Regions from separate parts of the Comamonas sp. CMM03 genome, predicted to be linked through region 3. Evidence: predicted binding sites of a transcription regulator. Region 3 holds the regulator's gene; each other region holds the start of a gene.
What was found. Region 3 encodes LexA, which represses DNA repair genes until DNA is damaged. Its sites were predicted from a motif close to ACTGTATNNNNATACAGT; they were not measured.

Region 1 (7,578 bases), on a different contig from region 3:
TGGGGGCCGCGGCCCTGGTGGTCATGCCGCTGCTCTCCCGCAGTCCCATCGATCCCTGGGGGGCGGTGAGTCCCCTGATGGTGTGGCGCATTGTGGTGCTGGTCATGGCGGTGGGCATGCTCGGTCATGTGGCGCAACGCCTGTTCGGCGCGCGCTGGGGCTTGTCGATTGCGGGTTTCTTTGCCGGTTTTGCCTCCTCCACTGCTGCGGTCTCCGGCATGGGGCAGCGTGCGCGGGCCGAGCCGGCCCACACCAGTGCCTGCGCTGCGGCGGCGTTGCTGGCCAATCTGGCGTCCCTGCTGCTGTTCGTGGCCGTGGTGGGCGCCGTGTCGCCGGCCCTGCTGCAGACGGCTGCGGGGAGCCTGGTGGGGGCTGGGCTGGCCTTGCTGGGGGTGGTGGCGCTGCTGTGGCGGCGCGCACAAGGTGTGCAGACCCAGGCGGCTGCGGCGACCGGCCGGGCCTTCCAGCTGTCGCAGGCGCTGTGGATTGCGGCACTGATTGCCGGGGTGTCACTGCTGGCGGCCTGGCTGGGCGCGCGCTATGGCAGTGCCGGGGTGCTGGCCAGCACCATGCTGGTGGCGCTGGCCGAGGTGCACGCCGCCGCCGCTGGCGTGGCCCAGATGGCGGCCAATGGGGTGGTGCCGCTGGAGGTGGCGCACTGGGGGGTGCTGGGTGTGCTGGCCAGCAGCAGTCTGGCCAAAAGCGCGCTGGCCTTTGCCAGCGGGGGCGCCCGTTACGGCGTCCTGGTCACGGGCGGTTTGCTGGCCCTGGTGGCCGGCGGGGTCCTGGGCCAGCTGTGGTGAGGTGGGGCAGCGGCCCTGCACCGGGCTGCTGCGGCATCAGCCGTGCTCGGATTCGGGAGGCTGGCCTTTGACCACCTTGCTCACCACCTCGCCGCCAAAGCCCCGGCTGGCCAGGAAACGCATCTGCTTCATGCGTTCCTGTAAGGTGGCGGGGGGCTGGCCGAACTTCTGCTGCCACACGGCCCAGGCGCGGGCGTGTTCGGTGGCGCGCAGCTGTGCAGTGGCCGCACGCACGGTGTCATCGTCCAGGCCCTTGTTGCGCAGTTCCTGCACCACGCGGGCCGTGCCCAGCTTCTTGCTGCGGGTGTAGACCACGGACTGGGCCACCCGCTCGGGGTTGATGAAGTTCTTGGCCTCCAGCGCATCCAGCACGGCGGCCAGATCCTCGCCTTCTTCCACATGGGCGGCCAGCTTGCGCTCCAGTTCCAGCCGCGAGTGTTCGCGCTGGGCCAGCAGCCGCAGCGCGCGGCCGGTGAGGGAGAGTTTGGCAAAGCCCATGCGGTGCACGCTCCAGAAACAAAAAAGGCGCAGGGAACCCTGCGCAAAGATGGCAAACCTGTGTGGCGACGGGGCGGCGGGCAGTGCCCTGGGGCCTGTGCGCCGCAGGCCGCTGGCGGGCGCTGCCCTGGCCGGGCGGCTGTCCCCCTGGCGCAGCGTGGCCAGGGGGCGACCGCTCGGGGGCTTTAGCCGATCACGCCGTCTTCGTCCACCGTGGCGTTCTTGTCGCCTTTCTTGCCCTTGGCGGGCTTGGCGGCGTCTTCGCCGGCGGCCACGGGCAGCAGGGCAATGCCCAGGCTGTCGCGCACCTTGTTCTCGATTTCCACGGCCAGTGCGGGGTTCTCGCGCAGGAATTCACGCGAGTTGTCGCGGCCCTGGCCGATCTTCTCGCCGTTGTAGGCATACCAGGCGCCGGACTTTTCCAGGATCTTGGCGTTCACGCCCATGTCCAGGATCTCGCCTTCGCGGCTGATGCCTTCGCCGAACAGGATGTCGAACTCGGCGGTCTTGAACGGAGGCGAGACCTTGTTCTTGACGACCTTGACCTTGGTTTCGTTGCCAATGGCTTCGTCACCCTTCTTGATGGTGCCGGTGCGGCGGATGTCCAGGCGCACCGAGGCGTAGAACTTCAGCGCGTTGCCGCCGGTGGTGGTTTCGGGCGAGCCGAACATCACACCGATCTTCATGCGGATCTGGTTGATGAAGATGACCATGCAGTTGGTCTTCTTGATGGTGGCGGTCAACTTGCGCAGTGCCTGGCTCATCAGACGGGCCTGCAGGCCGGGCAGCTGGTCGCCCATTTCGCCTTCGATTTCGGCCTTGGGGGTCAGCGCGGCCACCGAATCGACCACGATCAGGTCCACGGCGCCGGAGCGCACCAGGCTGTCGCAGATTTCCAGGGCCTGTTCGCCGGTGTCGGGCTGGCTGATCAGCACTTCGCTCAGGTTCACACCCAGCTTCTGGGCGTAGCTGGTGTCCAGCGCATGTTCGGCGTCGATGAAGGCGCAGGTGCCGCCTTGCTTCTGCATTTCGGCGATGACCTGCAGCGTCAGCGTGGTCTTGCCCGAGGATTCCGGGCCGTAGATCTCGATCACGCGGCCACGGGGCAGGCCGCCCACGCCCAGGGCGATGTCCAGGCCCAGGGAGCCGGTGGACACCACCTGGATGTCCTGCGCCGCTTCCCCTTCGCCCAGCTTCATGATGGTGCCCTTGCCGAACTGCTTTTCGATCTGGGCGAGGGCGGCAGCGAGTGCCTTGGCTTTTTCGCTGTTGGCGTCGGCGGACTTGGCGGCAATGGCGTTCATGAAAACTCTCCTTGGAAGGGTTTGGCGGGATGGGGTGCAGCCACTGGAATGAATAACAGGCTGGATGCTTGAACAGTAGTTTAGGGGCGCTGTTCAGCCAATTCCACCAATATTTAGTCAGTTTGCCTGACTAAATTACCATGGGGCCATGAGCGAACTTCCCCACGCCATTCCCCCCAGCGATGCCTGGCGCCAGACCCACTTGGGCCGGCTGCTGGGCCATGCCATGCGCCAGTTCGATGCCCGCGTGCTGCAGCTGATGGCGCGCGATGTGGCCGTGCCGCTGGCGCTGTCCAACCTGGCGGCGCGCGACCAGGTGAGTGCGGCGCACATCCACATCACCCGCCACCTGTCGCTGGCGGGCGACCGCATCACCGATCTGGCCGAGCGCGCGGGCATGAGCAAGCAGGCGATGGCCGACCTGGTGGACCAGTGCGTGGCCTGGGGTCTGGTCACGCGGGAGTCCGATCCGCACGACCGGCGCGCGCGGCGTGTGTGCTTCACGCCCACCGGGCTGGACTGGCTGCAGGCCTTCCATGACGCCGTGGCCCAGGCTGAGGCGGAGTTTGTGGAATCGGTGGGCCAGGATGTGGCCACCGTTGTCCAGATCGGCCTGGAGGCCTACGCGGGCGACAGCGGCACGCTGGCCTGAGTGCCTGTGGGCAGGCAGGCGTGCGGGACGGCGCGGCACCGGCTGTCGGCGCCAGCGGCCGGGGACTGTCGGATGTGCGCGGAAATGACTTGCATCAAGACCGGCGTGAATGTCAGCTTCCGTACAGGCGAACCGGGTGTTTTCCCGGGGGAAGTCCGCTGGTGCAGGGGATGGGCGGCTTCTAGAATGGTCCGGCTGGCCGACAGGTTGGCGCGGCGCACTTCACAGTGCCATCCGAAGCATCAAGACATAAACGACCGCGGCCCGACTGCGGCGCCTTCAGGAGACCCCCATGCGCATACTCATCGCCGAAGATGATCAGGTGCTGGCCGATGGATTGCTGCGCAGCCTGCGCGGCGCGGGTGCCGTGGTGGACCATGTGTCCAGTGGCAGCGAGGCCGATGCCGCGCTGATGACCAACGACCAGTTCGACCTGCTGATCCTGGACCTGGGTCTGCCCAAGATGCACGGGCTGGAAGTGCTCAAGAAGATGCGCAGCCGGGGCGATGCGCTGCCGGTGCTGATCCTCACCGCCGCCGACAGCGTGGAGGAGCGCGTGCAGGGGCTGGATTTCGGCGCCGACGACTACATGGCCAAGCCCTTCAGCCTGCAGGAACTCGAAGCCCGCGTGCGTGCGCTGACGCGCCGGGGCATGGGAGGCACCAGCAGCACCGTCAAGCACGGCCCGCTGGTGTACGACCAGGCCGGGCGCGTAGCCACCATCGACGGCAAGATGGTGGAGCTGTCCGCCCGCGAGCTGGGCCTGCTGGAAGTGCTGCTGCAGCGCGCGGGCCGCCTGGTCAGCAAGGACCAGCTGGTGGAGCGCCTGTGCGAGTGGGGCGAAGAGGTCAGCAACAATGCCATCGAGGTCTACATCCACCGCCTGCGCAAGAAGATCGAGCGCGGTCCCATCCGCATCGCCACCGTGCGCGGCCTGGGGTATTGTCTGGAGAAGATCAACCACTGAGCGGCTGCGCGCCCGGTGCGCGCGGCATGTCCTGCGCCACGGTGTTCGCCGTGGCGTTTGTGTTCCGGGCCACTTTTTCTGGCCCCTGGCCTGAACCTGCACCTTGAACATTTTCCAGCGTGAGCAGCGGTCCCTGTTTGGCGAGATCCTCGACTGGATGCTCACGCCGCTGCTGCTGCTGTGGCCGGTGTCGCTGGCCTTGACCTGGCTGGTGGCGCAGGAGCTGGCTAACAAGCCGTTCGACCGCGCGCTGGAGTACAACGCCCAGGCGCTGGCGCAGCTGCTGGTGGTCAGCGACGGGCAGCTGCAGTTCTACATGCCGCGCCTCGCCAGCGAGCTGCTGCGTGCCGACGATTCCGACATGGTGTACTACCAGGTGCTGGGCGTCAAAGGCGTGCTGCTGTCGGGCGAGCGTGAGTTCCCCATGCCGCCGGAAACCGGCGGTGGCTTCGAAGCCAGCATCGGCCAGGTGCAGCTGCGCGATGACGATCTGCGCGGCGTGGACATTCGTGTGGCCTCGATCTGGGTGCGCGTGCCGCTGGACCAGGAGGTGCTGGCCCTGGTGCAGGTGGCGGAAACGCGTGAAAAGCGCAGCGTGCTGGCGGCGGAAATCATCAAGGGGGTGATGCTGCCGCAGTTCGTCATCCTGCCGCTGTCGGTGCTGCTGGTGTGGCTGGCGCTGGCGCGCGGCATCAAGCCGCTGCACCGGCTGGAAGAGCGCATCCGCGCGCGCAAGCCCGACGACCTGTCGCCGCTGAACCACAAGGCCGTGCCCATGGAAGTGGCGCCCCTGGTGGATGCGGTGAACGATCTGCTGCGGCGGCTGAACGATTCCATTGCCACGCAGAAACGCTTTCTGGCGGACGCGGCCCACCAGCTCAAGACCCCGCTGGCCGGCTTGCGCATGCAGGCCGATCTGGCCCAGCGTCCGGGGACCAGCACCGAAGACCTGAAACGCTCGCTGCAGCAGATCGGGCGCAGCTCCATCCGCGCCACGCACACCGTCAACCAGCTGCTGTCGCTGGCCCGGGCCGAAGGCGCCAGCACGGCGCTGCAGCGCACCCCCTGCGACATGGCCGAGCTGGTGATCGAGGTGGTGCAGGACTGCCTGCCCCGGGCCATGGACAAGCACATCGACCTGGGCTATGACGGCGCCGAACCCGGGACCATGGCCCTGCAGGTCTGGGGCAATGCCACGCTGCTGCAGGAGCTGGTGCGCAACCTGGTGGACAACGCCATCAACTACACCCCGTCCAGCAATGCCCAGCCCGGTCTGGTGACGGTGCGCGTGCTGCCCGATCCGTTCGGCCGCGTGGTGGTGCTTCAGGTGGAGGACACCGGTCCCGGCGTGCCCGAGGCGGAGCGCGACCTGGTCTTCCAGCCCTTCTACCGTGCGCTGGGCACGGAGGCCGACGGCTCCGGCCTGGGGCTGCCCATCGTGCTGGAGATTGCCCGCCAGCATGGCGCCCAGGTGGCGCTGGAAGATGTGCACCCGGGCCAGCCCATGCCCGGGGCCCGCTTCACGGTGCGCTTTCCTGCCCAGGTGGCGGAATAGGCGCGGCGTCGAAGCGTGCGGCCGGCGGCACCGTGGCCTGCCAACCGCCCGGTGCGTCTTATTCCAGGTCGTTGGACGTCAGGGCCGGGCGGCGGGGAGATGCGGTCAGGCTGGCCTCGGCTTCGGCCGCCGCTTCGGCCCTGGTCAGCAGCCAGTCGCGGAACTGCTGCAGCGGGGTCAGGTTGGCGCGCGTCTCGGGGTAGCACAGCCAGTAGCCCTGGTCGCTGAGCACGCTGTGCTGCGGCAGGGGTTCGCTCACCAGGCCAGCGTTGATCTCATCCTGCACCAGGCAGCGGGGCACCAGGGCCACGCCCATGCCGGCCTGCACCGCGCGGATGATGGTCTGGAACTGGTCAAACTGCGGCCCGCTGAGCGGGTCCATGTCCTCCACGCCATAGGTCTCGCTCCAGCGCGACCAGGCCTGGGGCACGGTCACATGGCGCAGCCGCGTGCAGTGCGCCACGTCGGCCGGGGTGCGGATGCTCTGCTCCGGGTTGCGCGGGGCGATCAGCACCACTTCGCGCCCGGTCAGGTAGTGGGCACGGGTGTTGGGCCAGTGGCCGTCGCCGAACAGGATGGCGCAGTCCAGCGTGGGGCTGCCAAAGTCATAGCCTTGCACATAGGGCACGAAATGCAAGGTCACCTGCGGGTGGCGGGTCTGGAAATCAGGAAGCTTTGGAATGAGCCACTTGGCGCCAAAGGTCGGCAGGGTGGACAGGTGCAGGGCTCCGCCGCCATCGCTGCTGGTGATCAATTCCAGCGTGGCCGACTCCAGTTGCGACAGCAGAGCGCGCACCGATTTCTCATAGCGTTCGCCCGCAGAGCTGAGGGTCAAACGTTTGCGGTTACGCTCGAACAGTGGCACGCCCACCCATTTTTCCAGCTCCTGCACCTGTTTGCTCACGGCGCTCTGGGTCAGGTGCAAGGCTTCGGCAGCGCGTGACACACCGCCAAACCGGGCTACGGTGGAGAAGGCCCGCAACAGGTGGACAGGGGGCGTCAGGCGCCGCAGAGGTAACAGGCTGGAAGACACTGATTTGATTCCTTTTGGGAATGATAACAGGCACAGCTATTGCTTTTGTCAGCTGGACAAATCCCTTACCCTTCTTTTCTCTCCTCTCACTATCGGAATCCTCAGATGCAACGTCGTCACTTCCTCTCCTCCGTGGCCGCCGCCACTGCCGTGGCAGCTGCGCCCGGTATGGCCCTGGCCCAGGACACCAGCCGTCCCATCCGCATCATCGTGCCCTTCCCGCCCGGAGGCGCCACCGACATGGTGCCGCGCAACCTGCAGGACGTGCTGGGCAAGCTGCTGAGCCAGACCGTGGTGATCGAGAACAAGGCCGGTGCCGGCGGCTCCATCGGCATGGCCGAAGTGGCCCGTGCCAACGACGGCGTGACCTTCGGTATCGCCACGCTGTCCACCCACGGCGTGAACCCCGCCGTGCTGAGCAAGCTGCCCTATGACGCCATCAAGGACTTCGTGGGCGTGACCGAAATCGTCAAGGCCCCGGGCGTGATCATGGTGAACCCCGCCATCCTGCCGGTGAAGAACTTTGCCGAACTGGTGGCCTACCTGAAGGCCAACCCCGGCAAGGTGTCCTACGCCACTCCCGGCAACGGCACCATCGGCCACATGTGGGGCGAACAGTTCAAGCGCAGCACCGGTACCGACATGCTGCACATTCCCTACCGTGGTGCAGGCCCGGCCATCAACGACGTGCTGGGCGGCCAGGTGCCGGTCTACTTTGACCAGGTGGCAGCGTCCCTGCCGCACGTGAAGGCAGGCAAGCTGCGCG
Region 2 (7,578 bases), 170 kb from region 3:
GGCCTGGCGGTGCTGGAGCGTGGCGCTGCGGGTCTGTACGACGTGGTGGTGGCGCCGGAATACCGGGGGCAGGGCCTGGGCCGGCAACTGGTGAGCGGCCTGCTGCAATGGGCCGCGGCGCAGGGGGCGCAGCAGGTGGACCTGCAGGTGCGCGGCGGCAACCGGGTGGCCGAGCAGCTGTATGCCAGCCTGGGCTTTGTACCGGTCTATGGCTACCACTACCGGGTGCAGCGTTAGGAGCTGGCTCTTTAGTTTCGGCTTCGGTGTGGACGCGGTGCCGGTGAGCGATCGGTGAAGTGCTGTGGGGCTGGCGGTGCGCGGCAGCGCTGCGCACCCGGGGGGCTGTGCCTCCTGAACGTGCCTTCTGTGTCCTTGCCGCGTGCGTGCTGTGTGTTTTTCGCGCGTTTTCTGCGCGCCGGCCGGGCAAGGTGAAGGTGTCTATCGTTCGGCCGTATCGTCCCTGCGGGGGCGCACAAAGCGTTCCGGAAAGCGCAACACGCCCAGGCCCAAGCCCTGGCCCAGCAGGTCCAGGCCGTCCAGCGCGTCGTCGCCAGCGGGTGCGCCGAACAGGCAGACCCGGTCGCGCCCGGCGTGCTTGGCCTGGTAGAGGGCCTGGTCGGCCTGGTGCAGCAGCACAGTGCTGCAGACGTCTGCACTGTCGGCAGCCAGGGCGCTGACGCCCACGCTGATGGTTACCGGCCAGCTGCCTTTGGCATGGTGGGCGCGCAACTGGTTGCAGGCGGCTTCACACAGGCGGTTGGCCAGTTGCACGGCCTGTTCGGCTGTGGTGTCCGGGCAGACCACAATGAACTCTTCCCCGCCATAGCGGCCCGCCACACTGAGCGGGCGCAGCTGCTGGCGCAGCATCAGCCCCATGCCGGCCAGCACCTGGTCGCCAGCCGGGTGGCCGCACTGGTCGTTGACGCGCTTGAAGTGGTCAAGGTCCATCAGCAGCACGGCCAGGGGCCGGCGCTGGTGGTGGGGCAGATCCAGTGTGTGCTGCAGGGCCTGCATGACCGTGCGGCGGTTGGGCAGGCCGGTGAGGCTGTCTTCATTGGCAAAGCGCAGCAACTGCTGGTCTGCCCGCGCCTGGGCCATCATCAGAAAGCCGATGGCCTTGAGGTGCAGGGCGATGAACAGCACGGCATAGGACAGCAGCAGCGAAGAGCTGCTGCGGGTGCTGGAAGGGGATAGCACGGTCAGCGACAGCTGGGGCGAGAACATGCGCAGCACCAGGGCCGCGGTGAGCAGCGCCACGCCTGCCATGAACACCCATTCCCCGCGCCCCATATGGTGGTAGCGGCGCAGCAGGATCTGCGCCATCCACAGGTTGTGCAGGATCAGCATGCCGCAGACGGTGCGCGTGCGCGCCACGACCTGGGCCGGATCCAGCAACAGCACATAGACCACGGCAATGCACACCGGCAGCACGTACAGCCAGGCGGTGGTGAGCGGTATGCGGTAGAAGCGGTGCAGGCTGGCAATGCTGGCGCAGATGCCGCTGGCAAACGCCACATAGCCGATGCCGGACAGCAGGGGCCGTAGCGGGGAGCCCATGAAGCTCAGGCAGCTGAAGCCCACGCCGAACAGCACCAGGCCCAGTGTCAGCTGGCTGCCACCGTCGTTCCAGAATTTTCTGCCCCAGAAACCCGTCAGCGCAGCGAGGGTGACCGAGGACAGAACGATCATCATCGACACAGTCGTCAAATCCAGCATGATCTATTTCTATCCCCCCAGTGCGCCACATCGAACCCTCTCTGTGCGCAGCCTGTCGGCATTCGAATAAATGCTATCGGCAATTGCCCACCAAGGCACCTGGGTGGAATGCGGGCGAGATGAAGTCAGGATGCTGTGTATTTGATAGCTGTTGACGGCTTTCTGAATGGCCCTGGATGCGGGTGTCTGGACATGCATCCAGCATGGCGCAGACCCCTGTTTTGTAATGCAGAACAGGGTTTCTGGATGGGCGGTAGAGCTGGTGGTGGAACCGGGGGATGCCCGGCAGGTGCGGTGTGCGGCTATGGCGGTGCTGTGGGGCAGCAACGGAAAGCGGCAGTCACCTGGCGCGAACATCAGTGCGGACAGGGCACGCCCCATGCCCCATGCCCCATGCCCCATGCCCTCACGCTGTGCGCAAGCGCTTGACGCTGCTGGTCACCACGCCCCAGATCTCAATGTGCAGTCCCTCCTGGGGATGGATGTCCGGATACGCCGGGTTTTCCGGGTGCAGAACGAACTGACCGTCGCGCACATGCAGGCGCTTGCAGGTGAATTCGCCATCCACCTGGGCCACCACGATGTCGCCGTGCACGGGCTGGAGGAGTTTGTCCACCACCAGCATGTCGCCGTCGAACATGCCAGCGCCTTCCATGCTGTCACCCGTCTGCCGCAGGATGAAGATGGACTGCGGGTGCTGCGCCAGTTCTGTGGCCAGGTCGAGGTGCGTGACCGCACCGCGCTCCGCCGCACTGGCACGGCCGCCGCGCGCGGGCGCTGCCAGCATGGGCAGCGGCATGGCGGTGATGGTGGCGGGCACGGGCATGCCGGCAAGAAAACGATGGCTGTACATGCATACAGTATATGCGAGTCGTGAGACGGATGCAGCCGCAGTTGGTGACCGGGTGTGTCTGCGGCTTTTGGGACGGGGTTGGCTGCTGCTGAATCAGTAGGGCGGGGCTGATGATGGGCTAGTCGTTCACTGCCCCTGCCTTGCTGCCCAGGCCGCCGTCGCTGAGGGTGTGGCAGACCTCTTTGACCTGCCAGCTCTGACCGTCGATGTCTTCCTTGAAATCGGTCACGCGCACGGGGCTTTGGGGCATCAGTTCTGGCCGGCCCTGGGCCAGGGTCAGCTCGAACGTGGCCATGCCGCGTTCCAGGCGCGGGCGGTGGTCAGGGCGTCCTGTTCGCTGGCGTAGGTTTCTTCTGGGTTTTGACGTTGTGGGTCTTGTCACCTGCAATGACGGCCTTGCGCTTGCCGTTGACGCGGTCTGACCACCAGGCGTGCACGCCATATTAAATGCCTCACGGGTGCTGCTGCTCCAGCGGTGTCGGTCCCCGCTGGCCCGGGTGATGTGGATGGTGTGCTGGCTTTTGTCCTTGCTGATGGTGGTGCCGTTGATGGGCATGAACAGCAGGTGCTTTTTCTTGACAGTGGCCACGGCGTCGTACTTGGGCGCCAGGCGGGCTAGGAAGTGCATGTCGCCTTCGTTGGTCTGGTCCATGTGGGCCATTGCGGTGGCGGCCAGTTTGGCGTCCACCGCAATGGCTGGGTCTGTTGGGCTTGGTGACTTCCTGGATGGTGCTGTGTCTGCCATCTGTAGCTTTGGTTTCTTTACTGCGGCCAGTAACGCGGTGATGATCGCCAAAAAGCGACCGCCAAAGCGCACACAGAATGAAAAAGCCCCAGTAGTGAAGGCTGGGGCTTCGGGTTTTTGCGAACCAGTGTTCTGGCGAAAAAGGTTTGCCGCTGGGGACGCCCTTGTGCTGCCTGTAGTGGACCAGGCCGGGCAAAGCAGACTCAGTCTCGGTCTGCATTCAAGAGTGCCGCCCCCAGCGCTTTTGGGGGGCTGCGTTCTCACTTTACGAATGGATAACTTTTGACCACAGCCGGAGCCCAAATTTCACCGCCTGCTCCTTGAAAGGATCACTCAACGTTGAAGAGAGTTGGATCCACGAATGGAGGTCCGGTTCGTAAAAAGGCCAGTTATCAATTTTTTCCAACCTTTTCGGGCACCACTTCAGAGAGATCTTTTGAGAAGACGCTATAGAAGTGTTCGACACTGTCTTCTTGTCCATTTTTCATGAGCTTAAAGACTTTGCCAATAGGGTTGGAGAAACTATCATTCGTCCCACGAACGCCAGTTACATCAAATCCTATAGAGATTTCTTTCTGTGTCGGGTTGTCCCATTTATAGCCGAGATTACGGACCATGACTTCTCCCACATAACATCCGAAGATGATTAATGTTTTATTCATTGATTCGATTGTATTTCCTTCTTTTCGGAATCCCAGGACGATCTGATCAATTATCTTCAGGCTTGCAGGTGAGTAGTCTAGTTTCTGTCCATTCATTTGTGCCACCACATTTACTGTAACCCCAGCCAGTGCCGTTGCCTTATCTGGCATTAAATCGAGACCGAGGCCGTTGGCCTGCGATGCGGTGGTGGAAAAGGCGAAAAAAACTAGAAAAAAGAAACGACGTAGGAGAATCATATAGGTCTCATTGTGACAGTGGAAAAACTGGCATTAGAATTCAGCGGTAGACTGATAACGCCGTCTGAATGGTTGGGATGTTATGTCTCAGCATTCGGAAATGCCTTAAATCTATACCGTTGCAAGTATTTGAATTAGTATGGACAGTCAATGCCTATGTATACACATAGGCAAGGCATTCTTATGCACGCCTAAAGTGTTGATAGTGGCTGTTTTTTCATTCAGTACTGGGGCTAAGTATATGCAGCGTTTGCTTACACATCCTTGTCGATGCTGAAAGCAATCGCTTTTCCAGCGCTGTCATCCAACACACAAATCCGGGCAACCACTATCGCTCGTGCAGATTCCCAGCGGTGTTTGGCTCACTGTGCAAGTGTCTACGCCTGAGCTACCCGGTAACTGAGACCTCTCATGCGCAATGCGCGTCTACTTGCTGTCAACTGCCTAAGTCAGTGTCATTGAATAGAGCGCCAGCTACGGTATCAAGACGGCGTGTGAGTACCGATATTGGTGGCTCATTTCGGATCGTCAAAAGCCAACCAGGGATACGTCTGTCAGAATGAAAAAAGCCCCAGCAGTGAAGGCCGGGGCTTCTTGGGTTCTCGCGAACCGGTGTTCTGGCGGAAAGCAGCTGGAGTCGAACCAACCCAGGAGTGACTGACACCCCTCACCGGGTTTGAAGCCCGGCCGCGCCACCGGGCACGATTGCCTTCCTTGGGAGGAAAGCGACGATTCTACCGTGTTACAGCCTGTGTGCAGCGCAGGTGGTGGCGATGTGGGGCACAGGGAATGCCCCAGCCCCTGCTGGGAACCTGCATCGTTATCTCCATCTCATCCCTAGCCTAGCCTAGCCCAGCCCAGCCCAGCCCAGCCCAGCCCATCGCATCGCATCGCATCGCATCGTTATCCCTGTGCGGTCAGCGGCTGCGGTTCCATTGCGCGTCGGGGCGCAGCACGTGGGCGTCGCGCACGCGGCGGGTGTAGCCCAGGCGGTCGAAGCATTCGATGATCTGGATGGCGCGTTTGCGGCCCAGGCCGGTGGCGTCGCGGAAGGCGCGGGCTTCGACCTCGCCGTGGGCGGCCTGGGCGGCAAGCTGCTGCACGATGTCGGCCAGCTCGTCCATGCGCGCAGCGCTGTAGAACAGGTCTTTGACCACCTGGAACAGTTGGCCCTGGCGGGCGAGCTTGCGCAGCAGCTGGCGCACGGCTTCTTCGCCAGTGCCGGTGTCGGCGGCCAGGTCGCGTACCCAGGGTGGGTCGTAGCGGCCGGCGTGCAGCAGCGGCAGCAGCTGTTCCGACAGCGTTTGCTCGGCGGCGGTGAGTTGCACGCTGTGGCCGGGCAGGTGCAGCCAGGCGCCGCTGGCGGTGATGCTGCCGTCCTGCTGCAGCGCCTCCACCAGGCCGGCCCACAGCGCATCGTGCTGGTTGTGCACCAGCCCGGGCAGGGCCATGCGGCGCAGGCGGGCGGCGTTGATGCCGGGCTCGTCCGGGTTCTTGGCGTGAAAGCGTTCCAGCGTGTCCAGCACGCGCGCGCGCAGCGGCTGCCAGCGTGCGGCATCCAGCAGCAGGGCGTCGCCATCCGCCATGGGCAGGCGCAGCGTGCCGGGCAGGGCAGCACCGTCCAGCGCCCGCCCGGTCAGGCGGGTCAGCTGCGACAGCGGCAGGCCGTGGGGGGCCTGGGCGATCAGGGCGGCGGGGCTGGCGGTGGCCACCAGCTGCTCCAGGGCATCCAGATAGGCCGTGCGTTCGGCGCTGCGGCGCTTGCGGGCCGGGGCATAGGGGTCTACCACCATGCCACCGGCGATGGTGCGGCTGGCCTGGGCGTTGCGCAGGATCAGGCGGTCGCCGGGCAGGGCGAACACGGGTGCATCCAGCACCAGCTGGGCGCGCACTTCGGTGCCGGGGTCGATGGGCTGGTCCTGCAGCAGCGCCACGTGGGCGGTGCCCTTGTGGGTGCCGATGTGCACATGCACCGGCGTCCACTGCGCCAGGGGCGGGGCTTCGGCCAGCAGGTGCAGGCGGATGTCGATGCGGTCGGTGGCCTGCAGCAGGCGGCCGTCCAGAATCCAGTCGCCGCGCTGGATGTCTTCCTTGGCGATGCCGGCCAGGTTCAGGGCGCAGCGCTGGCCGGCCACGCCGGTGTCGCTGGCCTGGTTCTGGGCGTGGATGCTGCGCACCCGCACCGACTGGCCGCTGGCCGAGTGCAGCAGTTGATCGCCCACGTTCACGCGGCCGTTGAACACGGTGCCGGTGACCACGGTGCCCTGGCCGGGCAGGGTGAAGACGCGGTCCACGGCCAGGCGGAACAGCCCGTCCTGCGCGCGTGCGGGCATGAGCTGGGCCTGGACATGCAAGTGGTCGCGCAGCGCGGCCACGCCGGGGTCGTCGGCCTGGACGGCATGGGTGGGGAAGATGGGGCTGCCGGCCAGCGCGGTGACCGACAGGATGGCCTGGATTTCGGCGCGCACATCGTCCAGCCGTTCGGGCAGCACGCGGTCGGCCTTGGTCAGGGCCACGGTGCCGTGTTTGACGCCCAGCAGCTGCAGGATTTCCAGGTGTTCGATGGTCTGGGGCATGACGCCGTCGTCAGCCGCCACCACCAGCAGGGCGTGGTCTATGCCCACGGCGCCGGCGGCCATGGTGTGGACGAATTTTTCGTGGCCCGGCACGTCGATGATGCCCAGCACATCGCCGTTGGGCAGGGGGCTGTAAGCGTAGCCCAGCTCAATGGAGATGCCGCGCGCTTTTTCTTCCTTCAGCCGGTCGGTCTCCACGCCAGTGAGGGCGCGCACCAGGGTGGTCTTGCCGTGGTCGATATGGCCTGCGGTGCCGATGATCATGGGTGTCTCTGCTTTCCGTACCGTCTGTGCGGTGCTGGTTCAATGTCTCAATGTGGGGTCGTACAGGGTGCCAGGGTGCCATGGTGTCGTGGGCACGCTGGCAGCGCTGTAGGGAATGGCCTGGGGGTCAGGGCTGGGCCGAGCCGTCGGTGCGCAGCAGGAAGAACTGGGCGATGAAACCGTCCAGGGCGTCGGCTTCCAGGCAGCGCAGGTCCAGCCACAGTGCGTCGTCGTGCAGGCGCCCGATGATGGGGCGGGGCAGGGCGCGCAGGCGCGCTTCGAGCTGCTGCAGCTGGCGTCCGGCCTGCTTGCCGCTGGCCGGGTAGATCTGCAGGCCCCAGCTGGGCAGGTTGTCCACGGGCAGGGCACCGCTGCCGATCTGGCTGTGCAGCTCGGCGGTGTCCACCGTCCAGCTGGCGCCCAGCGCGTGTTGCAGCATGGGGGCCAGTTGTTCGGCCTGGGCGCGCATGTCGGCCTGCGGGCGGGTGAACAGGCGCAGCGTGGTCAGGTTCTGGGCCAAGGCCT
Region 3 (7,578 bases):
TCCAGCCGCCTGCCCAACAAGCCGCTGGCCGACATTGCCGGCCTGCCCATGGTGGTGCGCGTGGCGCGCCAGGCTGCGCAAAGCGGCGCCACCCGCGTCGTGGTGGCCGGTGACAGCCCCGCCATCCTGCAGGCCTGCGCCGAACACGGTGTGCAGGCGGTGCTCACGCGCGAAGACCACCCCAGCGGCAGCGACCGCCTGGCCGAGGCCTGCTCCGCGTTGGGGCTGGATGGCGACGACATCGTGGTCAACGTGCAAGGCGATGAGCCCCTGATCGATCCGGCATTGGTCGGCGCCGTGGCCTGCCTGTTGCAGGACCGCCCGCAGGCCAGCATGTCCACCGCAGCCCACCCCATCGAGACTCTGGTGGACTACCAGAACCCCAATGTGGTGAAAGTGGTGTGCAATGCCGTGGGTCTGGCGCACTACTTCAGCCGCGCTCCCATTCCCCACCACCGTGACCAGAATGGCACCGCCTGGTGGCAGGCCGCGCAGACCGGTGCCAGCGCAGGTTATGGCCCACTGCGCCACATTGGAATTTACGCATACCGGGCAGGGTTTTTGCGCCAGTTTCCGCAGCTCACACCCGCGCCGACCGAGCAGGTGGAAGCGCTGGAACAGCTGCGCGCGCTGTGGCACGGCCACCAAATCGCCGTGCATGTGACACAGCATGCGCCCGGCGCTGGCGTGGACACGCCCGAAGACCTGGAGCGCGTGCGCGCGCTGCTGGCCGGTCGCTGAACTGTCACAAAGCGCAAAATGAGAGCGGTTTATGCTCACGTTTCTATGATTTGCATGTAAAAGCCTCTTCAAGTCCTGTAAACATAAGCATGCAAAGCTCTCATTTTTGCTTTTCCCGACAAAAGTCTTCTACAAGATCGCAAGTCACTCTTGCACAAGACCCGTACACAGCCAGCCACCAGCGTGCTGGCGGCACACCGTGCACCGCCTCGGTGCTGGCAGGCACATGGCGTGCCGTCAAGCGGTGCAGGCCCCAGCGCCGTGTAAGCGCCTGTCAGGTGCACGCGTGCTATCCTTGCCCGCGAAAAAACATATGCCGGTCCGCCATCCACCCAGCTTGACGCTGGGTTTCTTGTGTCGGACCGCAGCCACGCTTTCATACATCCCGAGGAATTCCATGAAACTGATCTTGTTGGGCGCACCCGGCGCCGGCAAAGGCACGCAAGCCACTTTCATCTGCCAGAAATACGGCATTCCACAGATCTCCACCGGCGACATGCTGCGCGCCGCTGTCAAGGCCGGCACCCCCCTGGGCCTGGAGGCCAAGGCCGTGATGGACGCAGGCCAGCTGGTCAGCGACGACCTGATCATCAATCTGGTCAAGGAACGCATCGCCCAGGCCGACTGCGCCAACGGTTTCCTGTTTGACGGCTTCCCCCGCACCATCCCCCAGGCCGATGCCATGAAGGCCGCCGGCGTGAAGCTGGACTACGTGCTGGAAATCGACGTACCGTTCGACGCCATCATCGAGCGCATGAGCGGCCGCCGCAGCCACCCCGCTTCGGGCCGCACCTACCACGTCAAGTTCAACCCGCCCAAGGTTGAAGGCAAGGACGACGTGACTGGCGAACCCCTGGTGCAGCGCGAGGATGACAAGGAAGAAACCGTCAAGAAGCGCCTGGATGTGTACAGCAACCAGACCCGCCCTCTGGTGGACTACTACAGCAACTGGGCCAAGGCCGACGCTGCTGCAGCCCCCAAGTACCGCGCCATCAGCGGCACGGGCACCGTGGAAGAGATCACCACCCGCGCCCTGGCCGCCCTGGCTTCCTGATCGAATCAGAGCCCTTGCGGCAGTGACGGGCGCTGGCCTGCACTGCCGCCCCATAAAAAAGGCTGGTGACAACACCAGCCTTTTTTATGGGGCGCGGGAACTGACTGCCTGAATTCCGGACGCGCCTGCCTTGCGCCAAAGGCCTCACAGCATGCTGTCGACCCGCCGGTCCTGCGCACGCCCCGCGTAGAAGCGCATCTTCTCGGCATACATGGCCTGGTCGGCCCGGTGCACCACCGCTTCCATGCTGGCCCCCTCCCGCCCGCAGGCATGGCCCATGGCCAGATGGATGGTCTGCCCGGGGTAGAACTGGTTGTTCAGCTCCAGCAGCGACAGAATGCGCTCCTGCATGGCCTGGGCACCGCGCTCGTCGGTGCCGGGCAACAGCACCATGAATTCGTCACCGCCGATGCGCGCCGCGCAGGCCGGCGCATCCACCGCCTTGGTCAGCACCTCGCCAATACGGCGCAGCATGGCATCGCCTGCGGCATGGCCGTGGTCGTCGTTCACGCCCTTGAGACCGTTCATGTCGATGGCAATCACCGACAGCGGCCATGGCCCCTTGCGCGACAGCCGGTTGAGCTCTTCCGTATAGAAGGCACGGTTGCGCAACTGGGTCAGCACATCGTGCTTACCCAGGTATTCCAGGTAGGACTCGGCTTTTTTGCGGGCCGTGATGTCCACCAGCGACAACAGCACCAGATCCCAGTTCCGGGCGTGGCTGTTCATGATGGCGAACTCCATGTGGATGTGCAGCACATCGCCGGTCAGCGAATAGTTCACTACCTCGCGCTGCTGCACCAGCTTGCCGTCCCACAGATCCTGCAACTGTTCGGCAAAGGAATCGTACATCTCGCCCCGGAACACCTGGGACAGGTTGTGCAGCAGATTGGCCTTGCTGCTGGCGCCGAACATCTCCAGTGTCTGCTGGTTGACGTCGATCACACGGATTTCCTGCATGCAGCGGGTGACGAACTCAGGGTGCACCTTCAAGAACGTGCGGAAGTCGCGGATGCCGCGCTCGCGCACCTCGTCCAGCAGTTGCTTGACCGCGCTGAAGTCTTCCACCCACAGCGAGACCGGGGAGTGGGCAAACAAATCCCGCGCGTACTGTTCGCTGGCCTGCAGACGCTGCGTGCTCATCACCTCGGCGGTGATGTCTTCCAGCGACACCAGCACACGGCTCCAGCTGTCTTCATAGCCGGGCAGCACGCGAAAACGCACCTGAATGTCCATGCGCCGGCCATCCAGCGCGTAGTTCACCGAGCGGTTGGCGAAGCTCAGCTGCCCGTCCCACAGGGCCAGCAGCTCGGCGACGATGCTGTCGTGCATATCGCCGCGGAACACCTCATCCAGGCGGTTTTGCAGCGTGGCCTGGTCAGGGGCCTTGAAAAGCTCCAGCGTGTACTGGTTGACGCGCAGCACCTGAAAGCACTGGCTGCATTGCTGCACGCGCCGGGGGTCCTCGCGGAAAAACTGCTGCAAATCGGTGACGCCTGCGGCGCGCCATTGCGCGAACAACTGCTTGAGCCCGCTGTAATCCTCCATCCACAGGGATATGGGGGCGAGGTCAAACATGTCCTCAAAATCCAGGCCGCTCGCGAGAGAATTGGTCACCACTAACACCTCCGTGCGCGATTATTGCTTACCGCGCCGGGTGCACATTCCTCTTCTCTACCGGTTGTAAGTTTTTGTGAGAATTTCGTGCGCGCCACACGACAGCCCCGTACAGCCAGCGCTGTGCAGACCCCGGGTTGGCGAGATTTTCCAGCGGACCTCGACTGCAACACGCTATCGCCTGCCTACCTGCGGGTTGGGCTGGCAGGCCTGCACGTATTCACGCCGCGCAACAAGCCCGCCCCCCCACCCTATGGCGGCGTGGCCTGCCGCACCGGCACGGATTTCGGGCTAGCGGTCCGTGCGCGGCCAGCCCATCAATTCCAGCATCAGACTGGTGCGCGCCTTCACGGCAGACAAGGCGCTGACACGGCTGTCATCGGCGTCTTCGGCCTGCACAATGCGCCCGCGCTCGCAACGCGTGCTGCGGCGTACCGCCAGGCCCCGGCTTTGCGCCACTTCGAGTGCGGCATCCAACGCCTGGTGGGTGGTGCCGTTGCCTGTGCCGGCCACCACCAGCCCGCGCACGCCAGCGCTGCACAGCGCCTGGACCACCGCCTGCATCACCGACCCGCTGCAGCCTGCATGACTCACCAGGATTTCCACCTGAGGCCATTCGGCAGGCGGGCGCAGCGCGCCCACCGGCGGAATCTTCGGCGCCGACAGAGCGGCCCCCTCCACGGGGCCGACCCAGCGTACCCGCCCCTCTTCCACCCAGCCCTGCGGGCCGCTGTCACCGCCGTCAAATGCGTCCACCCGGTAGGGATGCACCTTGCGCACCTGGCGGGCACTGAACACCAGCCCGGCCATCACGGCCAGCACGCCGCGCCCGGCCGCATGGACATCGGCTGTGCAAATCACCGCATCCCGCAGATTGCCAGGCCCATCGGCCGAAATGGCACTGGCCGGACGCATGGCACAGGTCAGCACCACGGGTTTGGCTGGCTGCAGCACACACTGCAAGAACCAGGCGGTTTCTTCCAGGGTATCGGTGCCGTGGGTGATGACAATGCCCCCCACATCGGCACGCTCCAGCAATTGGCTGCAGCGCACTGCCAGCGCATGCCAGGTGGTGTGGTCCATGTCCTTGCTGTCCAGCTGGGCCACTTGTTCGGCCTGCAGTGGTGCTTTTGCAACGCGTTCCAGGTCGGGCACCGCCTGCAGCAGTTGCGCCACACCCAGCTGTGCCGGACGGTAGCCCACATGGGCCCCCGCAGAGTCCGCGACCCCGGCAATCGTGCCGCCGGTCCCCAGAATGACGATGGTTTTGCCACTTTCCACTTGCAGTCCTTTGCAAACTGGTCAAAAATACAGGTACTGGATGAACGCACAGTATTCATCCCCATTGATCGAGGAATGCCCATGGACCACCCCAAGCTCACCCCCCGGCAGCAGCAGATTCTGGATCTGATCCAGTCTGCCATCAGCCGCACTGGCGCGCCCCCAACCCGGGCCGAGATCGCCAGCACGCTGGGTTTCAAGTCGGCCAATGCCTCGGAGGAACACCTCAAGGCCCTGGCCCGCAAGGGCGTGATCGAGCTGGTCAGCGGCACTTCGCGCGGCATCCGCCTGTGCGTGGACACCGTGCGCAGCATCAACGCAGCCCGCGGCAACGTCTTTGCCCTGCCTCTGACCGCCATGCAGCCGCTGCTGCTGCCGCTGGTGGGCCGTGTCGCTGCAGGCTCGCCCATTCTGGCCCAAGAACACATCGACCAGACCTATTCGGTGGAAGCCAGCATGTTCGCCCACAAGCCCGACTACCTGCTGAAGGTGCGTGGCATGTCCATGCGGGACGCCGGCATCCTGGACGGCGACCTGCTGGCCGTGCAGTCCACCCATGAGGCCCGCAACGGCCAGATCGTCGTGGCCCGCCTGGGTGATGACGTCACCGTCAAGCGCCTGCGCCGCACCGGCTCGCAGATCGAACTGCTGCCAGAAAACCCCGACTACCCCGTCATCCAGGTCAATCCCGAGGAGCCCTTCGCCATCGAAGGTCTGGCCGTGGGCCTGATCCGCAACTCGGCGCACATGTAGCGCCCGGTCCTTCTACCGGGCTTCCCATGGCGCGCTCAGCGCTGCCACCCAGGCCCTTGACCGCGGAAGCGCCGCCCAGCCACTTCCGCCACTACCACGGTTCTGTACCGCGGCCTGCGCGGCCGCGCAGGGGCTGTTTTGCCCAGAATTTGTCTCTCCGATCAGGTGTGTGCAGCCTGAGGGAGTAGGTTTGCCCGGAAAACTGCACAACAGAAAGCGAGCTCCCCCATGCGCCTGTTCACCACTTCCAGCACCCCGGTCGGCTTTACCCTCACTGCCCCCTTGTCCATGCAGGTCCAGCGCCACCCGGGCCTGCGTGCCCATCGTGCGGCAGCGTCTGCTGGCACAAACGCAGCATCCACCGCCAGTGCCAACGACAGCCGCTATTTCAGCGTGGCCATGGACGACAAGGTGCGCGTCCTGCGTCGCGACGTGGGCGACCGCGCCCGCATGGTGCTCAGCGGTCGCATGGCCGATGTCTGCGCCGCCCTGGAACACATGAGCCGCGCCGAAACGGTGTCCTTGGCTGGCTGAGCCATGCCGCCCGGCGCCGCCATACGCGGCCCGTGTGCGGCACCAGATCCTGCACATTGCGGATTGCAGTGTCCGAACTTGCCAGGCCTGCGTGCACAAGGGGCGCAATCCCGGAACATCTGGCAGTCCGGCGGACTGCCCCCGTACTGCAGCGCATGCACCACGGCAACCGGTTTCAGGCTCGCCTACACGCCATCTCATCTGCCCCTGGACGTACCTCCCTGGTCTGCATTAGCCACAGCAGGCAGCGCACGGCCTGCACAAATACCGCACTGCTGCACGCAGGGGGCACAATGGCGGCATGAGCCAGATTTCTGCCCACATCGCCGACCTGCGCAAGAGCTACGAGCGCGCAGAACTCAATGAAGACGCATCCAAAGCGGATCCCCTGGCGCAGTTCGACCAGTGGCTGCAGGAAGCCGTGAGCGCGCAAGTGGCAGAACCCAATGCCATGACCGTGGCCACGGTAGGCAACGATCTGCGCCCCAGCACACGCATCGTGCTCATCAAGGGCTATGACGCACGCGGCATTGTCTGGTACACCAATTACGACAGCCGCAAAGGCAACGAACTGGCGGGCAACCCGTTTGCAGCACTGCAGTTCCACTGGGTGGAGCTGGAGCGCGTGGTCCGCATCGAAGGCCGGGTCGAACGCGTCAGCGACGAGGAAAGCGACACCTACTTCCACAGCCGCCCGCTGGACTCCCGCATTGGCGCCTGGGCCAGCCCGCAAAGCCAGGTCATATCCAGCCGCAGCGTGCTGGTGGCCAACGCCGCCAAATATGGCGCCCAGTTCCTGCTCAAGCCTCCGCGCCCCCCGCACTGGGGCGGCTTCCGTCTGGTGCCCGACCGCTGGGAATTCTGGCAGGGCCGCAAGAGCCGCTTGCACGACCGTTTGCGTTACCGCACCGAAAGCGGGCCAGACGACAGCCAGGTTTGGGTACGTGAACGACTTGCGCCCTGAATAGCGCTTTTTGAACGAAAACCGCTCAAGTCCCCGCAGCGTACGCCGATACAACACATATCGGTGTACGCGCCAAGTCTAGGCGGTGCGCCCAAGCCCCGGCGCTCGCGCAGCCGGGGCTTTTTCTATGTCCCAGACGCGGCCCCTGGGCTGCAGCGCATAGGCATCGCGGGACACTGGGCAGCGTCTCAGCCCCTCCCGCGCCCTTGCACCGCCAGCGGGTGCGTTGCCTTGCGCCATGTCCCACGGGCTGGCATCAGTACTGCCTGCTGGCTGTCTGCTGCATACGCCCCATACAACGCAGCAAACCCTGGAAGCCCGCTGCGACCAAGGCCATGGGAGCGAACGCGCCCCCGATATGTGTGCCCCCGATGTGTCGCAGCCTCACCAATAGCACAGCAGCCCCGCTGTGCCGCACGGTGCAGGCTCACCGCGGTGACCTAGGCCCAGCGCTGCAACACCGTCAGCACCACCGGCAGCGTGACCAGGGCCAGCGCGGTGGAAACCGCAATGCTGGCCGTGACTTCGTCCTCCCCCACTTCATAGCGCTGAGTAAACAGAAACACATTGGCGCCCACGGGCAAGGCCGCAGCCAGCGCCATGGCGGCCATCGCCGGGCCGCGCAGACCCAGCA
Region 4 (7,578 bases), 490 kb from region 3:
ATTTGGCGGCTTCCTGGGAATAGGTACCGACAATTACCCTATTCCCTGGAGCAGCCTGAAGTACGAACCCAATATGGGCGGCTACGTTGTCTCTGTAAGCAAGGAACAACTGGAAGACGCTCCAAGTTATACGCGCGGTATGGAATGGGATTACACCGATGAAAACCGCCGCCGTGTGAATGACTATTACGGAGTTCCATACCTGTAAATTATCTGAAACGCCGAATACCGAAGCCCGCATTTGCGGGCTTTTTTCATTGGTCATCCATTTTTCACAGTCCACTTAGAACGGCTAGCACGGCCCGGTGAGCAGCAGGACTCAATCAAGACAAGGAGCTTGAGACCGCAAGCACTGCAACCCGTACGGTAAGACGGGCAACGACGCACCAGGAACGGCACCTAGAACCCGAGCATGAAAGCGTTGACGTAAGAGAAGTCTACAAAGCACCTCAACCTGTGAGAAGCGCACTCAATCCCTTATAGGCATACCAATGCATAAACCAAGAGCATCCACTTACATAACTGAAGCGCATTGTCAGATTGTGACTACAGATCAGTTGCTGCCAGCGCTCCATGCTGACGGACAGGCAGGTCACCCCGACCTGTTGTTTCACCCGAAGGAGCTCAAGACATGTCGCAGCAACCCCATCAGCAAAATGCCAATCAACAGCAACCTGACCAACATCAACAGCAGAACCCCAACCAACAGCAGCCTGGTCAGCAACAGCCTGGACAAAAGCCCTCTGACCAACAGCAGCAGCAAAACCCGAATCGCCAGCAACCTGGGCAGGACCAGCCAAACCAGCCTCAGCGCTAATTTTTGCCCGGCAGCCGGCCGGGCCGGCTTCTCAGAGTGGCCAACACGTCCCCCTCGAACCGCAGGTTTGCAACCGAGACGGGGCACAAAGCCGCTGGCAGCGCACTTCGTACGACAAAGCTGAAACAGGGTATGGGGTGGTGTGAGCGGCTCTCAGGAAGGAGGCAAATATGTCAACGAAAACCAGCAGCACCGATGCCAGCCAGCATCGTTCGCCGAAGCGCGCGCCCGGAGAAGGTATAGCGGCCGAACCGACCATCATCGCCGAGCAACACCGCAAGCCCAATACCGGCCCCCAATCCGTGCCCAAGGGAAGCCCCCCTTCTGTGCATGCACCGAAGTCCGGGAAAAACAACCAGGAGTGAGGTATGGCTACACCAAGCACACGCAAGCCCTCATTTCCCGAGGACGAAGAAATGGATCCCGTTGGCAAGCCATACCCCGAGCAGGAGAAGGATGGCGATGATCCGCCCCATCCGCCATTCTCGCCAGACACCGAACCAGACATTCCCCAGGACCCTGAATCCAAGCGCACAGTGATGCCGGATTCGCCTAAAAATTAGCCAGGTAGGTCGTGCCAGGGAACAGCCGCGCCAACAAATATCTCTTGCAATGGCGCAAGCGCGTCGGCTGTATTCCCAGAACTTCCTGACCAGAGCTGGAGCTCCTGTGGCTCACTCCACCCGCCACCATGACGGCAGCAAGGCCCTGACCTCGGCGCGCTGGAAGCGGTCATCCACCAGCACCACCACGCCCCGGTCCTGCTCGGTACGGATCACGCGGCCAGCGGCTTGCACCACCTTGCGCAAGCCGGGGTAAAGGTAGGTGTAGTCATGGCCCCGCCCGGCACCCATGGCGGCATCCATGGCGCGCTGCATGGCCTCATTGACGGGATTGACCTGGGGCAGCCCCAGCGTAGCGACAAAAGCACCAATCAGGCGGGTGCCAGGCAGGTCCACCCCTTCAGCAAAGGCGCCGCCCAGCACGGCCAGGCCCACCCCCTGCCCGCCTTCGACAAAACGCTCCAGAAAGGCCGCACGCCCGGCTTCGTCCATGCTGCGCTCCTGCTGCCACAACGGCAGCTGCGGGTGCAGGCGCTGCAGGCTGGCAGCCACGCGCTGCAGGTAGTCGAAGCTGCTGACAAAGCACAGATAGTTGCCGGGCTGGCCGGCGTACTGCCGGGCGATCAGGTCGGCCAGGGGCGCCAGCGATGCCTCGCGGTCGCGCCAGCGTGTGGAGATGTGGCGGGCAATGCGCACCTGCAGCTGGTGGGCGGCGAACGGCGCGTCCACCTCCAGCCAGGCGGTGTCGGCCGGCAGCCCCAGCAGATCACGGTAGAACTGCGGCGGACTGAGCGTGCCGGAAAACAGCACCGTGGCCTGGGCCGCAGCATGGCGCGCAGCCAGGTGCGGTGCGGGGACGACATTGCGTATGCACAGCGTGGAAACCGGTGTGCGTGGCTGCCCGCCGCGTGCCAGCAGCGGCGGCGCCAGCTGCACATCGAACAGCGCATGCGGACCAAACTGTTCGGCCAGGGCTTGAAAATGCAGCAAGGCCCAGTACAGCGTCAGCACCGGGTCGCCAGCAGGCAAAGCCTGGTCAGCCTGCACATCGGCAATCGCCCCGATGGCACGCTGCACGGCCGCCAGCAACGCGGGGGGGATGGCGGCATAGCTCTGGTAGGCCGTGTGGCTGGCGGTGTGGCGGGGCTCACGGAGGCCGGACACGGTCTGCGCGGCCGCCTGGGCAAACAGCGGCAGGCTCTGTGCACCGGACGCCCCATCGGCTTCGGAATCCGTTGCCCGCTGCGGCAGGACGGCTTGCGCCTTGTTCAGCGCATTCCACTGGCGCTGCAGCGCATCCAGCGCTTTCTTGACGGCCCCCGTGGCTGAAGTGGTCGAGCGGCGGGCGGCCGCCAGATCAAACTGCGACAGCGGTGCGGTGTACATGCTGCGGGCGCGCTCCAGCAGGTTGTGGGCCTCGTCCACCAGCACCCCCACACGCCAGCCCTGCTGCTGCGCCAGGGCATACAGCATGGCAGCGCTGTCGTAGAAGTAGTGGTAGTCGGCCACCACCACATCGGCCCAGCGTGCCAGCTCTTGCGACAGGTAGTAGGGGCAGATGCCATGCTGCAGCGCCACCTGGCGCACGGTGGAGCCATCCCAGAGCACCGGCTCCGCAGATGCGGACAGGGCCACGGCCTCAGCCCGTGCCGCTGGCAGTCGATCGAAGAAACCCTGCGCCAACGGGCAGGACTCACCGTGGCAGGCTTTGTCCGGGTGCTCGCAACTGGTGTCGCGCGCACGCATTTGCAGCACCCGCAACGGTTCGTGCTGTCCCTGGGCCAATGCCGTCTGCATGTGCTCCAGCGCATGCAATGCCAGCCCATGGCCCGTGCCTTTGGCGGTCAGGAAAAACAGCTTGTCCAACCCGCTGCAAGTGCTCGAAGCGCTGGCTGCGCCATGCCCCGCCATGGCCTTGAGCATGGGAAAGATGGTGCCCAGCGTCTTGCCAATGCCGGTGGGGGCCTGGGCCATCAGGCAACGGCCCCCACCGGCACTGCGGGCCGTGCGGTAGACCGCCACCGCCAGTTGCCGCTGCCCGGTGCGAAACGCCGCCATGGGAAAGGCCGCTGCCGCCAGCGCCGCATTGCGCTGCTGGCGGTGCCCTGCTTCGCTGCGCGCCCAGTCCAGGTAGCGGCGGCAGTGCATGGCAAAAAACTGCTGCAACTCGTCGGCACTACAGTCCTGCACCAGCACCGTTTCCTGCAGAGAGGGCGTGTGCACATACACCAGCGCCACGTTCAACCGCGCCAGTCCGCGTGCCTGGCACAGCAGATGGCCGTAGACCTTGGCCTGGGCCCAGTGCAATGCGCGGTGGTGGGGGCGCACCGCGTCCAGCGGGCCGCGGTAGGTCTTGATTTCTTCCAGCTGCTGCGCCGCCGCATCAAAGCCATCGGCCCGGCCGCGCACCTGCAGGCCTTCAAACTGGCCACTGAGCGCGACCTCGGCTTCATATCTGCTGTCCGGTTGGACCTGTCGGCGTTGCTGCACCACGGCATGGCCCTCCATGCCTTCGAGCGCACTGGGCGCCGGGGTGAAGCGCAGATCCAGATCACCCGTGCGGGCTGTGAACTCGCACAACGCTCGCACGGCCACCGTCGGCGGGGCAGCGGCGTCGCTCATGCGCCTTCGCCAATCCCCTGCCACTGCACATGGCAGACGCGCGCGGGAATGCCGTGGGCGGCGCAATAGTCCAGCCAGCGGATCTGGTTGTCCTGCAGCTTGTCGCCCGGCGCTTTGACTTCCACCAGTTCGTAGCGTCCTGCGCCCTCTGCGCGGTCAGGCCAGAAACGCACCAGATCGGGAAAGCCGGTGCGGTTGGCCTTCACATCCCGCAGCAGGCGGTCAAACAGCCGCTGCAGGTGGGCGGCGGGAATGCAGTCCAGCGCCAGCTCCAGCAGCGCGTCGCTCAGCGTGCCCCAGAAGACAAAGGGCGACTGCGTGCCCGCCTTGCCGGCAAAACGACCGCGGATGGTGCTGCGGTAACGGCCATCTTGCAGCTCGGCCAGACAGGCATCGAACAGGGGCTGGCGGCGGGCCACGAAGTCGGGGGCTCCCAGATCGGCCGGTCCACTTTGGAAGGGGTGAAAGAACGCGCCCGGCAGCGGCGCGAAAATCGCCGGCCAGCACAGCAGGCCGAACAGCGAGTTGATAAGCGCATTCTCCACATAGAACACCGGTGCCTCGCCGCGGTGCCAGTGGTCGCGCAATGCGTACTCCACGGCCACCGGCTGGGCTGGCCGCGCCAGCACAACCTCGCTGCACAGCGCAGCCACGGCCGGAGCCAACGCAGCCTGGCGGGGGGCTCCGCCCAGGCCCGCGTTGCGGCGCAAGCGCGGCAGCATGCGGGCCACGCGCTGGGATTCCTCTTCACTTTCAGGTTCCGTCTGGGCCTGGGCCGCCAGGTCCAGGGCCTGTCCGAAGCACTGCATATGCTCCAGCACGCGGATATGCCGGTGGCGGGCGCCGGGGTAGGCGCTGGCGGTGTAGGCCTGGGCAGCGTTTTCCCAGTCCTGCGCCCGCTCGCATGCCTGCCCCAGGCGCAGCAGCAGCTTGGCGCGGCGCTGGTTCAGCCAGCGGTGGGGGCTTTCAAGCTGCCCAAGCGACTGCAGCAGCGCCCCGGCATCGCCCCCTGCATCCAGTGCCTGGCGGCTGGTGGAAATGGCCAGGTAGAAGTCCACATCGGCACGGCTCTGGAAAGCGCGTGAGGCGGCATCCAGCGCCACAGCTTCATAGCGGAAGATGCCCAGATCGGACAGCACAAACTCCGACCAGTCCTGGTGGAGGTTGCCAAAGAACATCAGCCGCAGCCGCTCACACACCTCACCCACCATCACGCGCCAAACGGGGTCCGTGGCCTGGGGGTGCCAGGCGGCATAGGGCTGAGGGTCAGTCTGCCCGTCCAGCGCGGCCAGCATGTCGGCCTTGCGCAACGTGGCCGCCAACCCGGCGCCTTTCAAGATGTCCAGCAGCTCGGACTTGGTGTGCAGGCCAAACAGTTCACCCAGCGCCATGGGCTCAGAAGTGCTGAGCCAGCCCATCTGCAACAGCGGTACGGCCGCCTGGGCACTGTCGCCGATTTCCGCATACACCAGCTTGCTGGCCCGAAACCACGGCCCCTTGCGCATCACCATGCGCACCAGCAGAGCCTGCGTGGGCTCCGGCAGCAGGGCAAATCCAGCCAGAAAGCCGGCCTCCTCTTCACCCAGCAGGTCCCCATAGCGCTGCCCCAACCAGTTCAGCGCACGCTGAAAGTTGTGCAGGTAATACAGGCGATGGGGCGGGAAGGCAGCAGGCTGCGGCGCAGTCACGGGCGGGAAATGACAGAAAGTGGCGGGAACGGTTAGGCAACTGTATTTTTATACAGATTCATCACCTCTGCCCGGCCAATGCCTACCGCGCCAGCAGGGCCATGGGCAAGACAGGCCTGGCGCAAGGCCTGCGGCCCCTCTGCCTGGCCGCGCCAGCTTGACACCATCTTGATGGCCTACTGCGCAATCCCGACACGGGCTTGATGCCCGAATGCCTAGATTTCAGCCATCGCCACCACAGGCTGGAGCACCCAGCCAATTGACGTATGAAACCAGTCGCCATCCTCCAGCACGAAGCCGCACAAGGCCCCGGGGTGCTTTGGGAACATTTGCAACAGCAAGGCATTGCCTGTGAACTGATCAGTCCCTGCCAGGAAGGCCACGCGCCGGTGCGGGCGGCGGATTACCGCGGGGTGGTGGTGCTGGGCAGCAACCACTGTGCCAACGAACAGCTGCGCTGGATCGAACAGGAGCGCTGCCTGCTGCAGAACGCGCTGGCGCACGATGTGCCCGTGCTGGGCCACTGCTTTGGCGCACAGATGCTGGCACGCGCCATGGGTGCGCGGGTGTGGCGCAATCCCTGCCCCAACATCGGCTGGAGCAACGTATGGGTCACGCGCCAGGCGCAGGACCTGATGCAGCTGCCGCCCCGGATCACGCTGTTCAACTGGCACTACGACACGTTCGAGCTGCCCCAAGGCGCCTCGCGCAGCATGTACGGCGCGTTCTGTCTGAACAAGGGCTTTGTGCATGGCCGCCACTGGGCGTTCCAGGGCCACCTGGAAGTCACGGAGGACAGTGTCCGCGCCTGGTGCAGCGAAGGCCAGGACGAACTGCGCCGCGCCCCCGGCCCCGCCGTGCAGCGCGCACCGCAGATTCTGGCCCAGCTCCCCCAGCACCTGGCGCTGCTGCACGCCACGGCGCGGCGCACCTACAGCGCCTGGGCAGAGCAGTTGGACCGGCCAGCGCTGTTTCAGCTGGGGGCTCTGCCGGGCGCGCCTGCCACGGCCACCCAACCCGGACGGATCCAACCCGGCCCCGAGCTGACACTACAGTACCAGGCACCGCTGGCACAGCAGACCAAAGCCATCCTGGCGCGCGCCGTGGGCTGATCACGTCGATAAAGCGGAACACCAGGGGGGCGCAGGCACGCGCCGCCTGGCCTCAGGGCGTGGCCTTGCCGGGGCTGCGCTGCCCCACCCGGGCCCGCAGCGTGGCCAGCAGCTCGGGCGGCAGGAACTTGAAGGCCAGCTGCAGCAGCAGATAGGCGATCACACCGTCATCCAGCCAGCCTAGGACGGGGATGAAGTCCGATACAAAATCCACAGGACTGACCACGTACAACGCTGCCAGCACCGTGGCCAGCTTGGCAGCCTTGGGCGCACGCGGATCCCGCAGCACCGCCCAGGCGAGCCGCAGCTCCTTGCGAAACACCGACAGCAGACGACCCAGCTTCCACATGGCAGACCTTTCTTTCCCCCGGCAGACGGTCCCGCAGCGACATGCCACGCAACCCGTCCTTCACATGCGGACAGTTTGGAAGATGACAAGGCTGCCGCCGCCTGCAATTGCTGCAGGGTGTAGCAGCAAGGGCGCCACCGCACCGGCCACTTAACTCGCTTCCAGATTCCGCCCCCGCACCCCGCCCTTAATACTGCGATAACCCTGCATTTATAGAATCACTGGTTTTTTTGTGCGCGCGGGCGCGCAGGGGCAGCGGCATGCACATACTGATCGTGGAAGACAACAGCCTGGTGGCCAGTGGCATCAAGGCCGGATTGGAGCTGCACGGCTTTGCCTGCGACATTGCCCCCAATCTGGCCCTGGCCGACCGCCATCTGACCGCCGGCCATTTCGACGCCTGCGTGCTGGACCTGGGCCTTCCCGA

Region 1: recA (recombinase RecA) is a predicted target of LexA. The motif match lies at 2,665-2,682, and genes of this name have one in related genera.
Region 2: KW830_RS03435 (LexA family transcriptional regulator) is a predicted target of LexA. The motif match lies at 2,561-2,578, and genes of this name have one in related genera.
Region 4: KW830_RS06470 (VRR-NUC domain-containing protein) is a predicted target of LexA. The motif match lies at 5,730-5,747, and genes of this name have one in related genera.

The regions. Positions count from the first base shown of each region.
Region 1 covers NZ_JAHUXB010000003.1:76,189-83,766, reverse strand. The annotation lists gene KW830_RS11170 (DUF4010 domain-containing protein) at 1-803, shown strand, start outside; gene recX (recombination regulator RecX) at 840-1,301, opposite strand; gene recA (recombinase RecA) at 1,487-2,605, opposite strand; gene KW830_RS11155 (MarR family winged helix-turn-helix transcriptional regulator) at 2,754-3,257, shown strand; gene KW830_RS11150 (response regulator transcription factor) at 3,550-4,224, shown strand; gene KW830_RS11145 (sensor histidine kinase) at 4,328-5,779, shown strand; gene KW830_RS11140 (LysR substrate-binding domain-containing protein) at 5,838-6,812, opposite strand; gene KW830_RS11135 (tripartite tricarboxylate transporter substrate binding protein BugE) at 6,918-7,578, shown strand, end outside.
Region 2 covers NZ_JAHUXB010000001.1:746,391-753,968, forward strand. The annotation lists gene KW830_RS03425 (N-acetyltransferase) at 1-237, shown strand, start outside; gene KW830_RS03430 (GGDEF domain-containing protein) at 439-1,716, opposite strand; gene KW830_RS03435 (LexA family transcriptional regulator) at 2,123-2,542, opposite strand; gene KW830_RS03440 (hypothetical protein) at 2,688-3,257, opposite strand; gene KW830_RS03445 (hypothetical protein) at 3,707-4,213, opposite strand; tRNA gene KW830_RS03450 (tRNA-Sec) at 4,832-4,927, opposite strand; gene selB (selenocysteine-specific translation elongation factor) at 5,131-7,053, opposite strand; gene selA (L-seryl-tRNA(Sec) selenium transferase) at 7,181-7,578, opposite strand, start outside.
Region 3 covers NZ_JAHUXB010000001.1:919,571-927,148, reverse strand. The annotation lists gene kdsB (3-deoxy-manno-octulosonate cytidylyltransferase) at 1-741, shown strand, start outside; gene adk (adenylate kinase) at 1,139-1,795, shown strand; gene KW830_RS04135 (diguanylate cyclase domain-containing protein) at 1,940-3,373, opposite strand; gene KW830_RS04130 (asparaginase) at 3,704-4,693, opposite strand; gene lexA (transcriptional repressor LexA) at 4,775-5,446, shown strand; gene KW830_RS04120 (hypothetical protein) at 5,675-5,980, shown strand; gene pdxH (pyridoxamine 5'-phosphate oxidase) at 6,282-6,944, shown strand; gene KW830_RS04110 (AEC family transporter) at 7,385-7,578, opposite strand, start outside.
Region 4 covers NZ_JAHUXB010000001.1:1,407,881-1,415,458, forward strand. The annotation lists gene KW830_RS06450 (PRC-barrel domain-containing protein) at 1-208, shown strand, start outside; gene KW830_RS06455 (hypothetical protein) at 632-817, shown strand; gene KW830_RS06460 (hypothetical protein) at 988-1,182, shown strand; gene KW830_RS06465 (ATP-dependent DNA helicase) at 1,492-4,002, opposite strand; gene KW830_RS06470 (VRR-NUC domain-containing protein) at 3,999-5,690, opposite strand; gene KW830_RS06475 (type 1 glutamine amidotransferase) at 5,957-6,802, shown strand; gene KW830_RS06480 (YkvA family protein) at 6,855-7,151, opposite strand; gene KW830_RS06485 (response regulator) at 7,412-7,578, shown strand, end outside.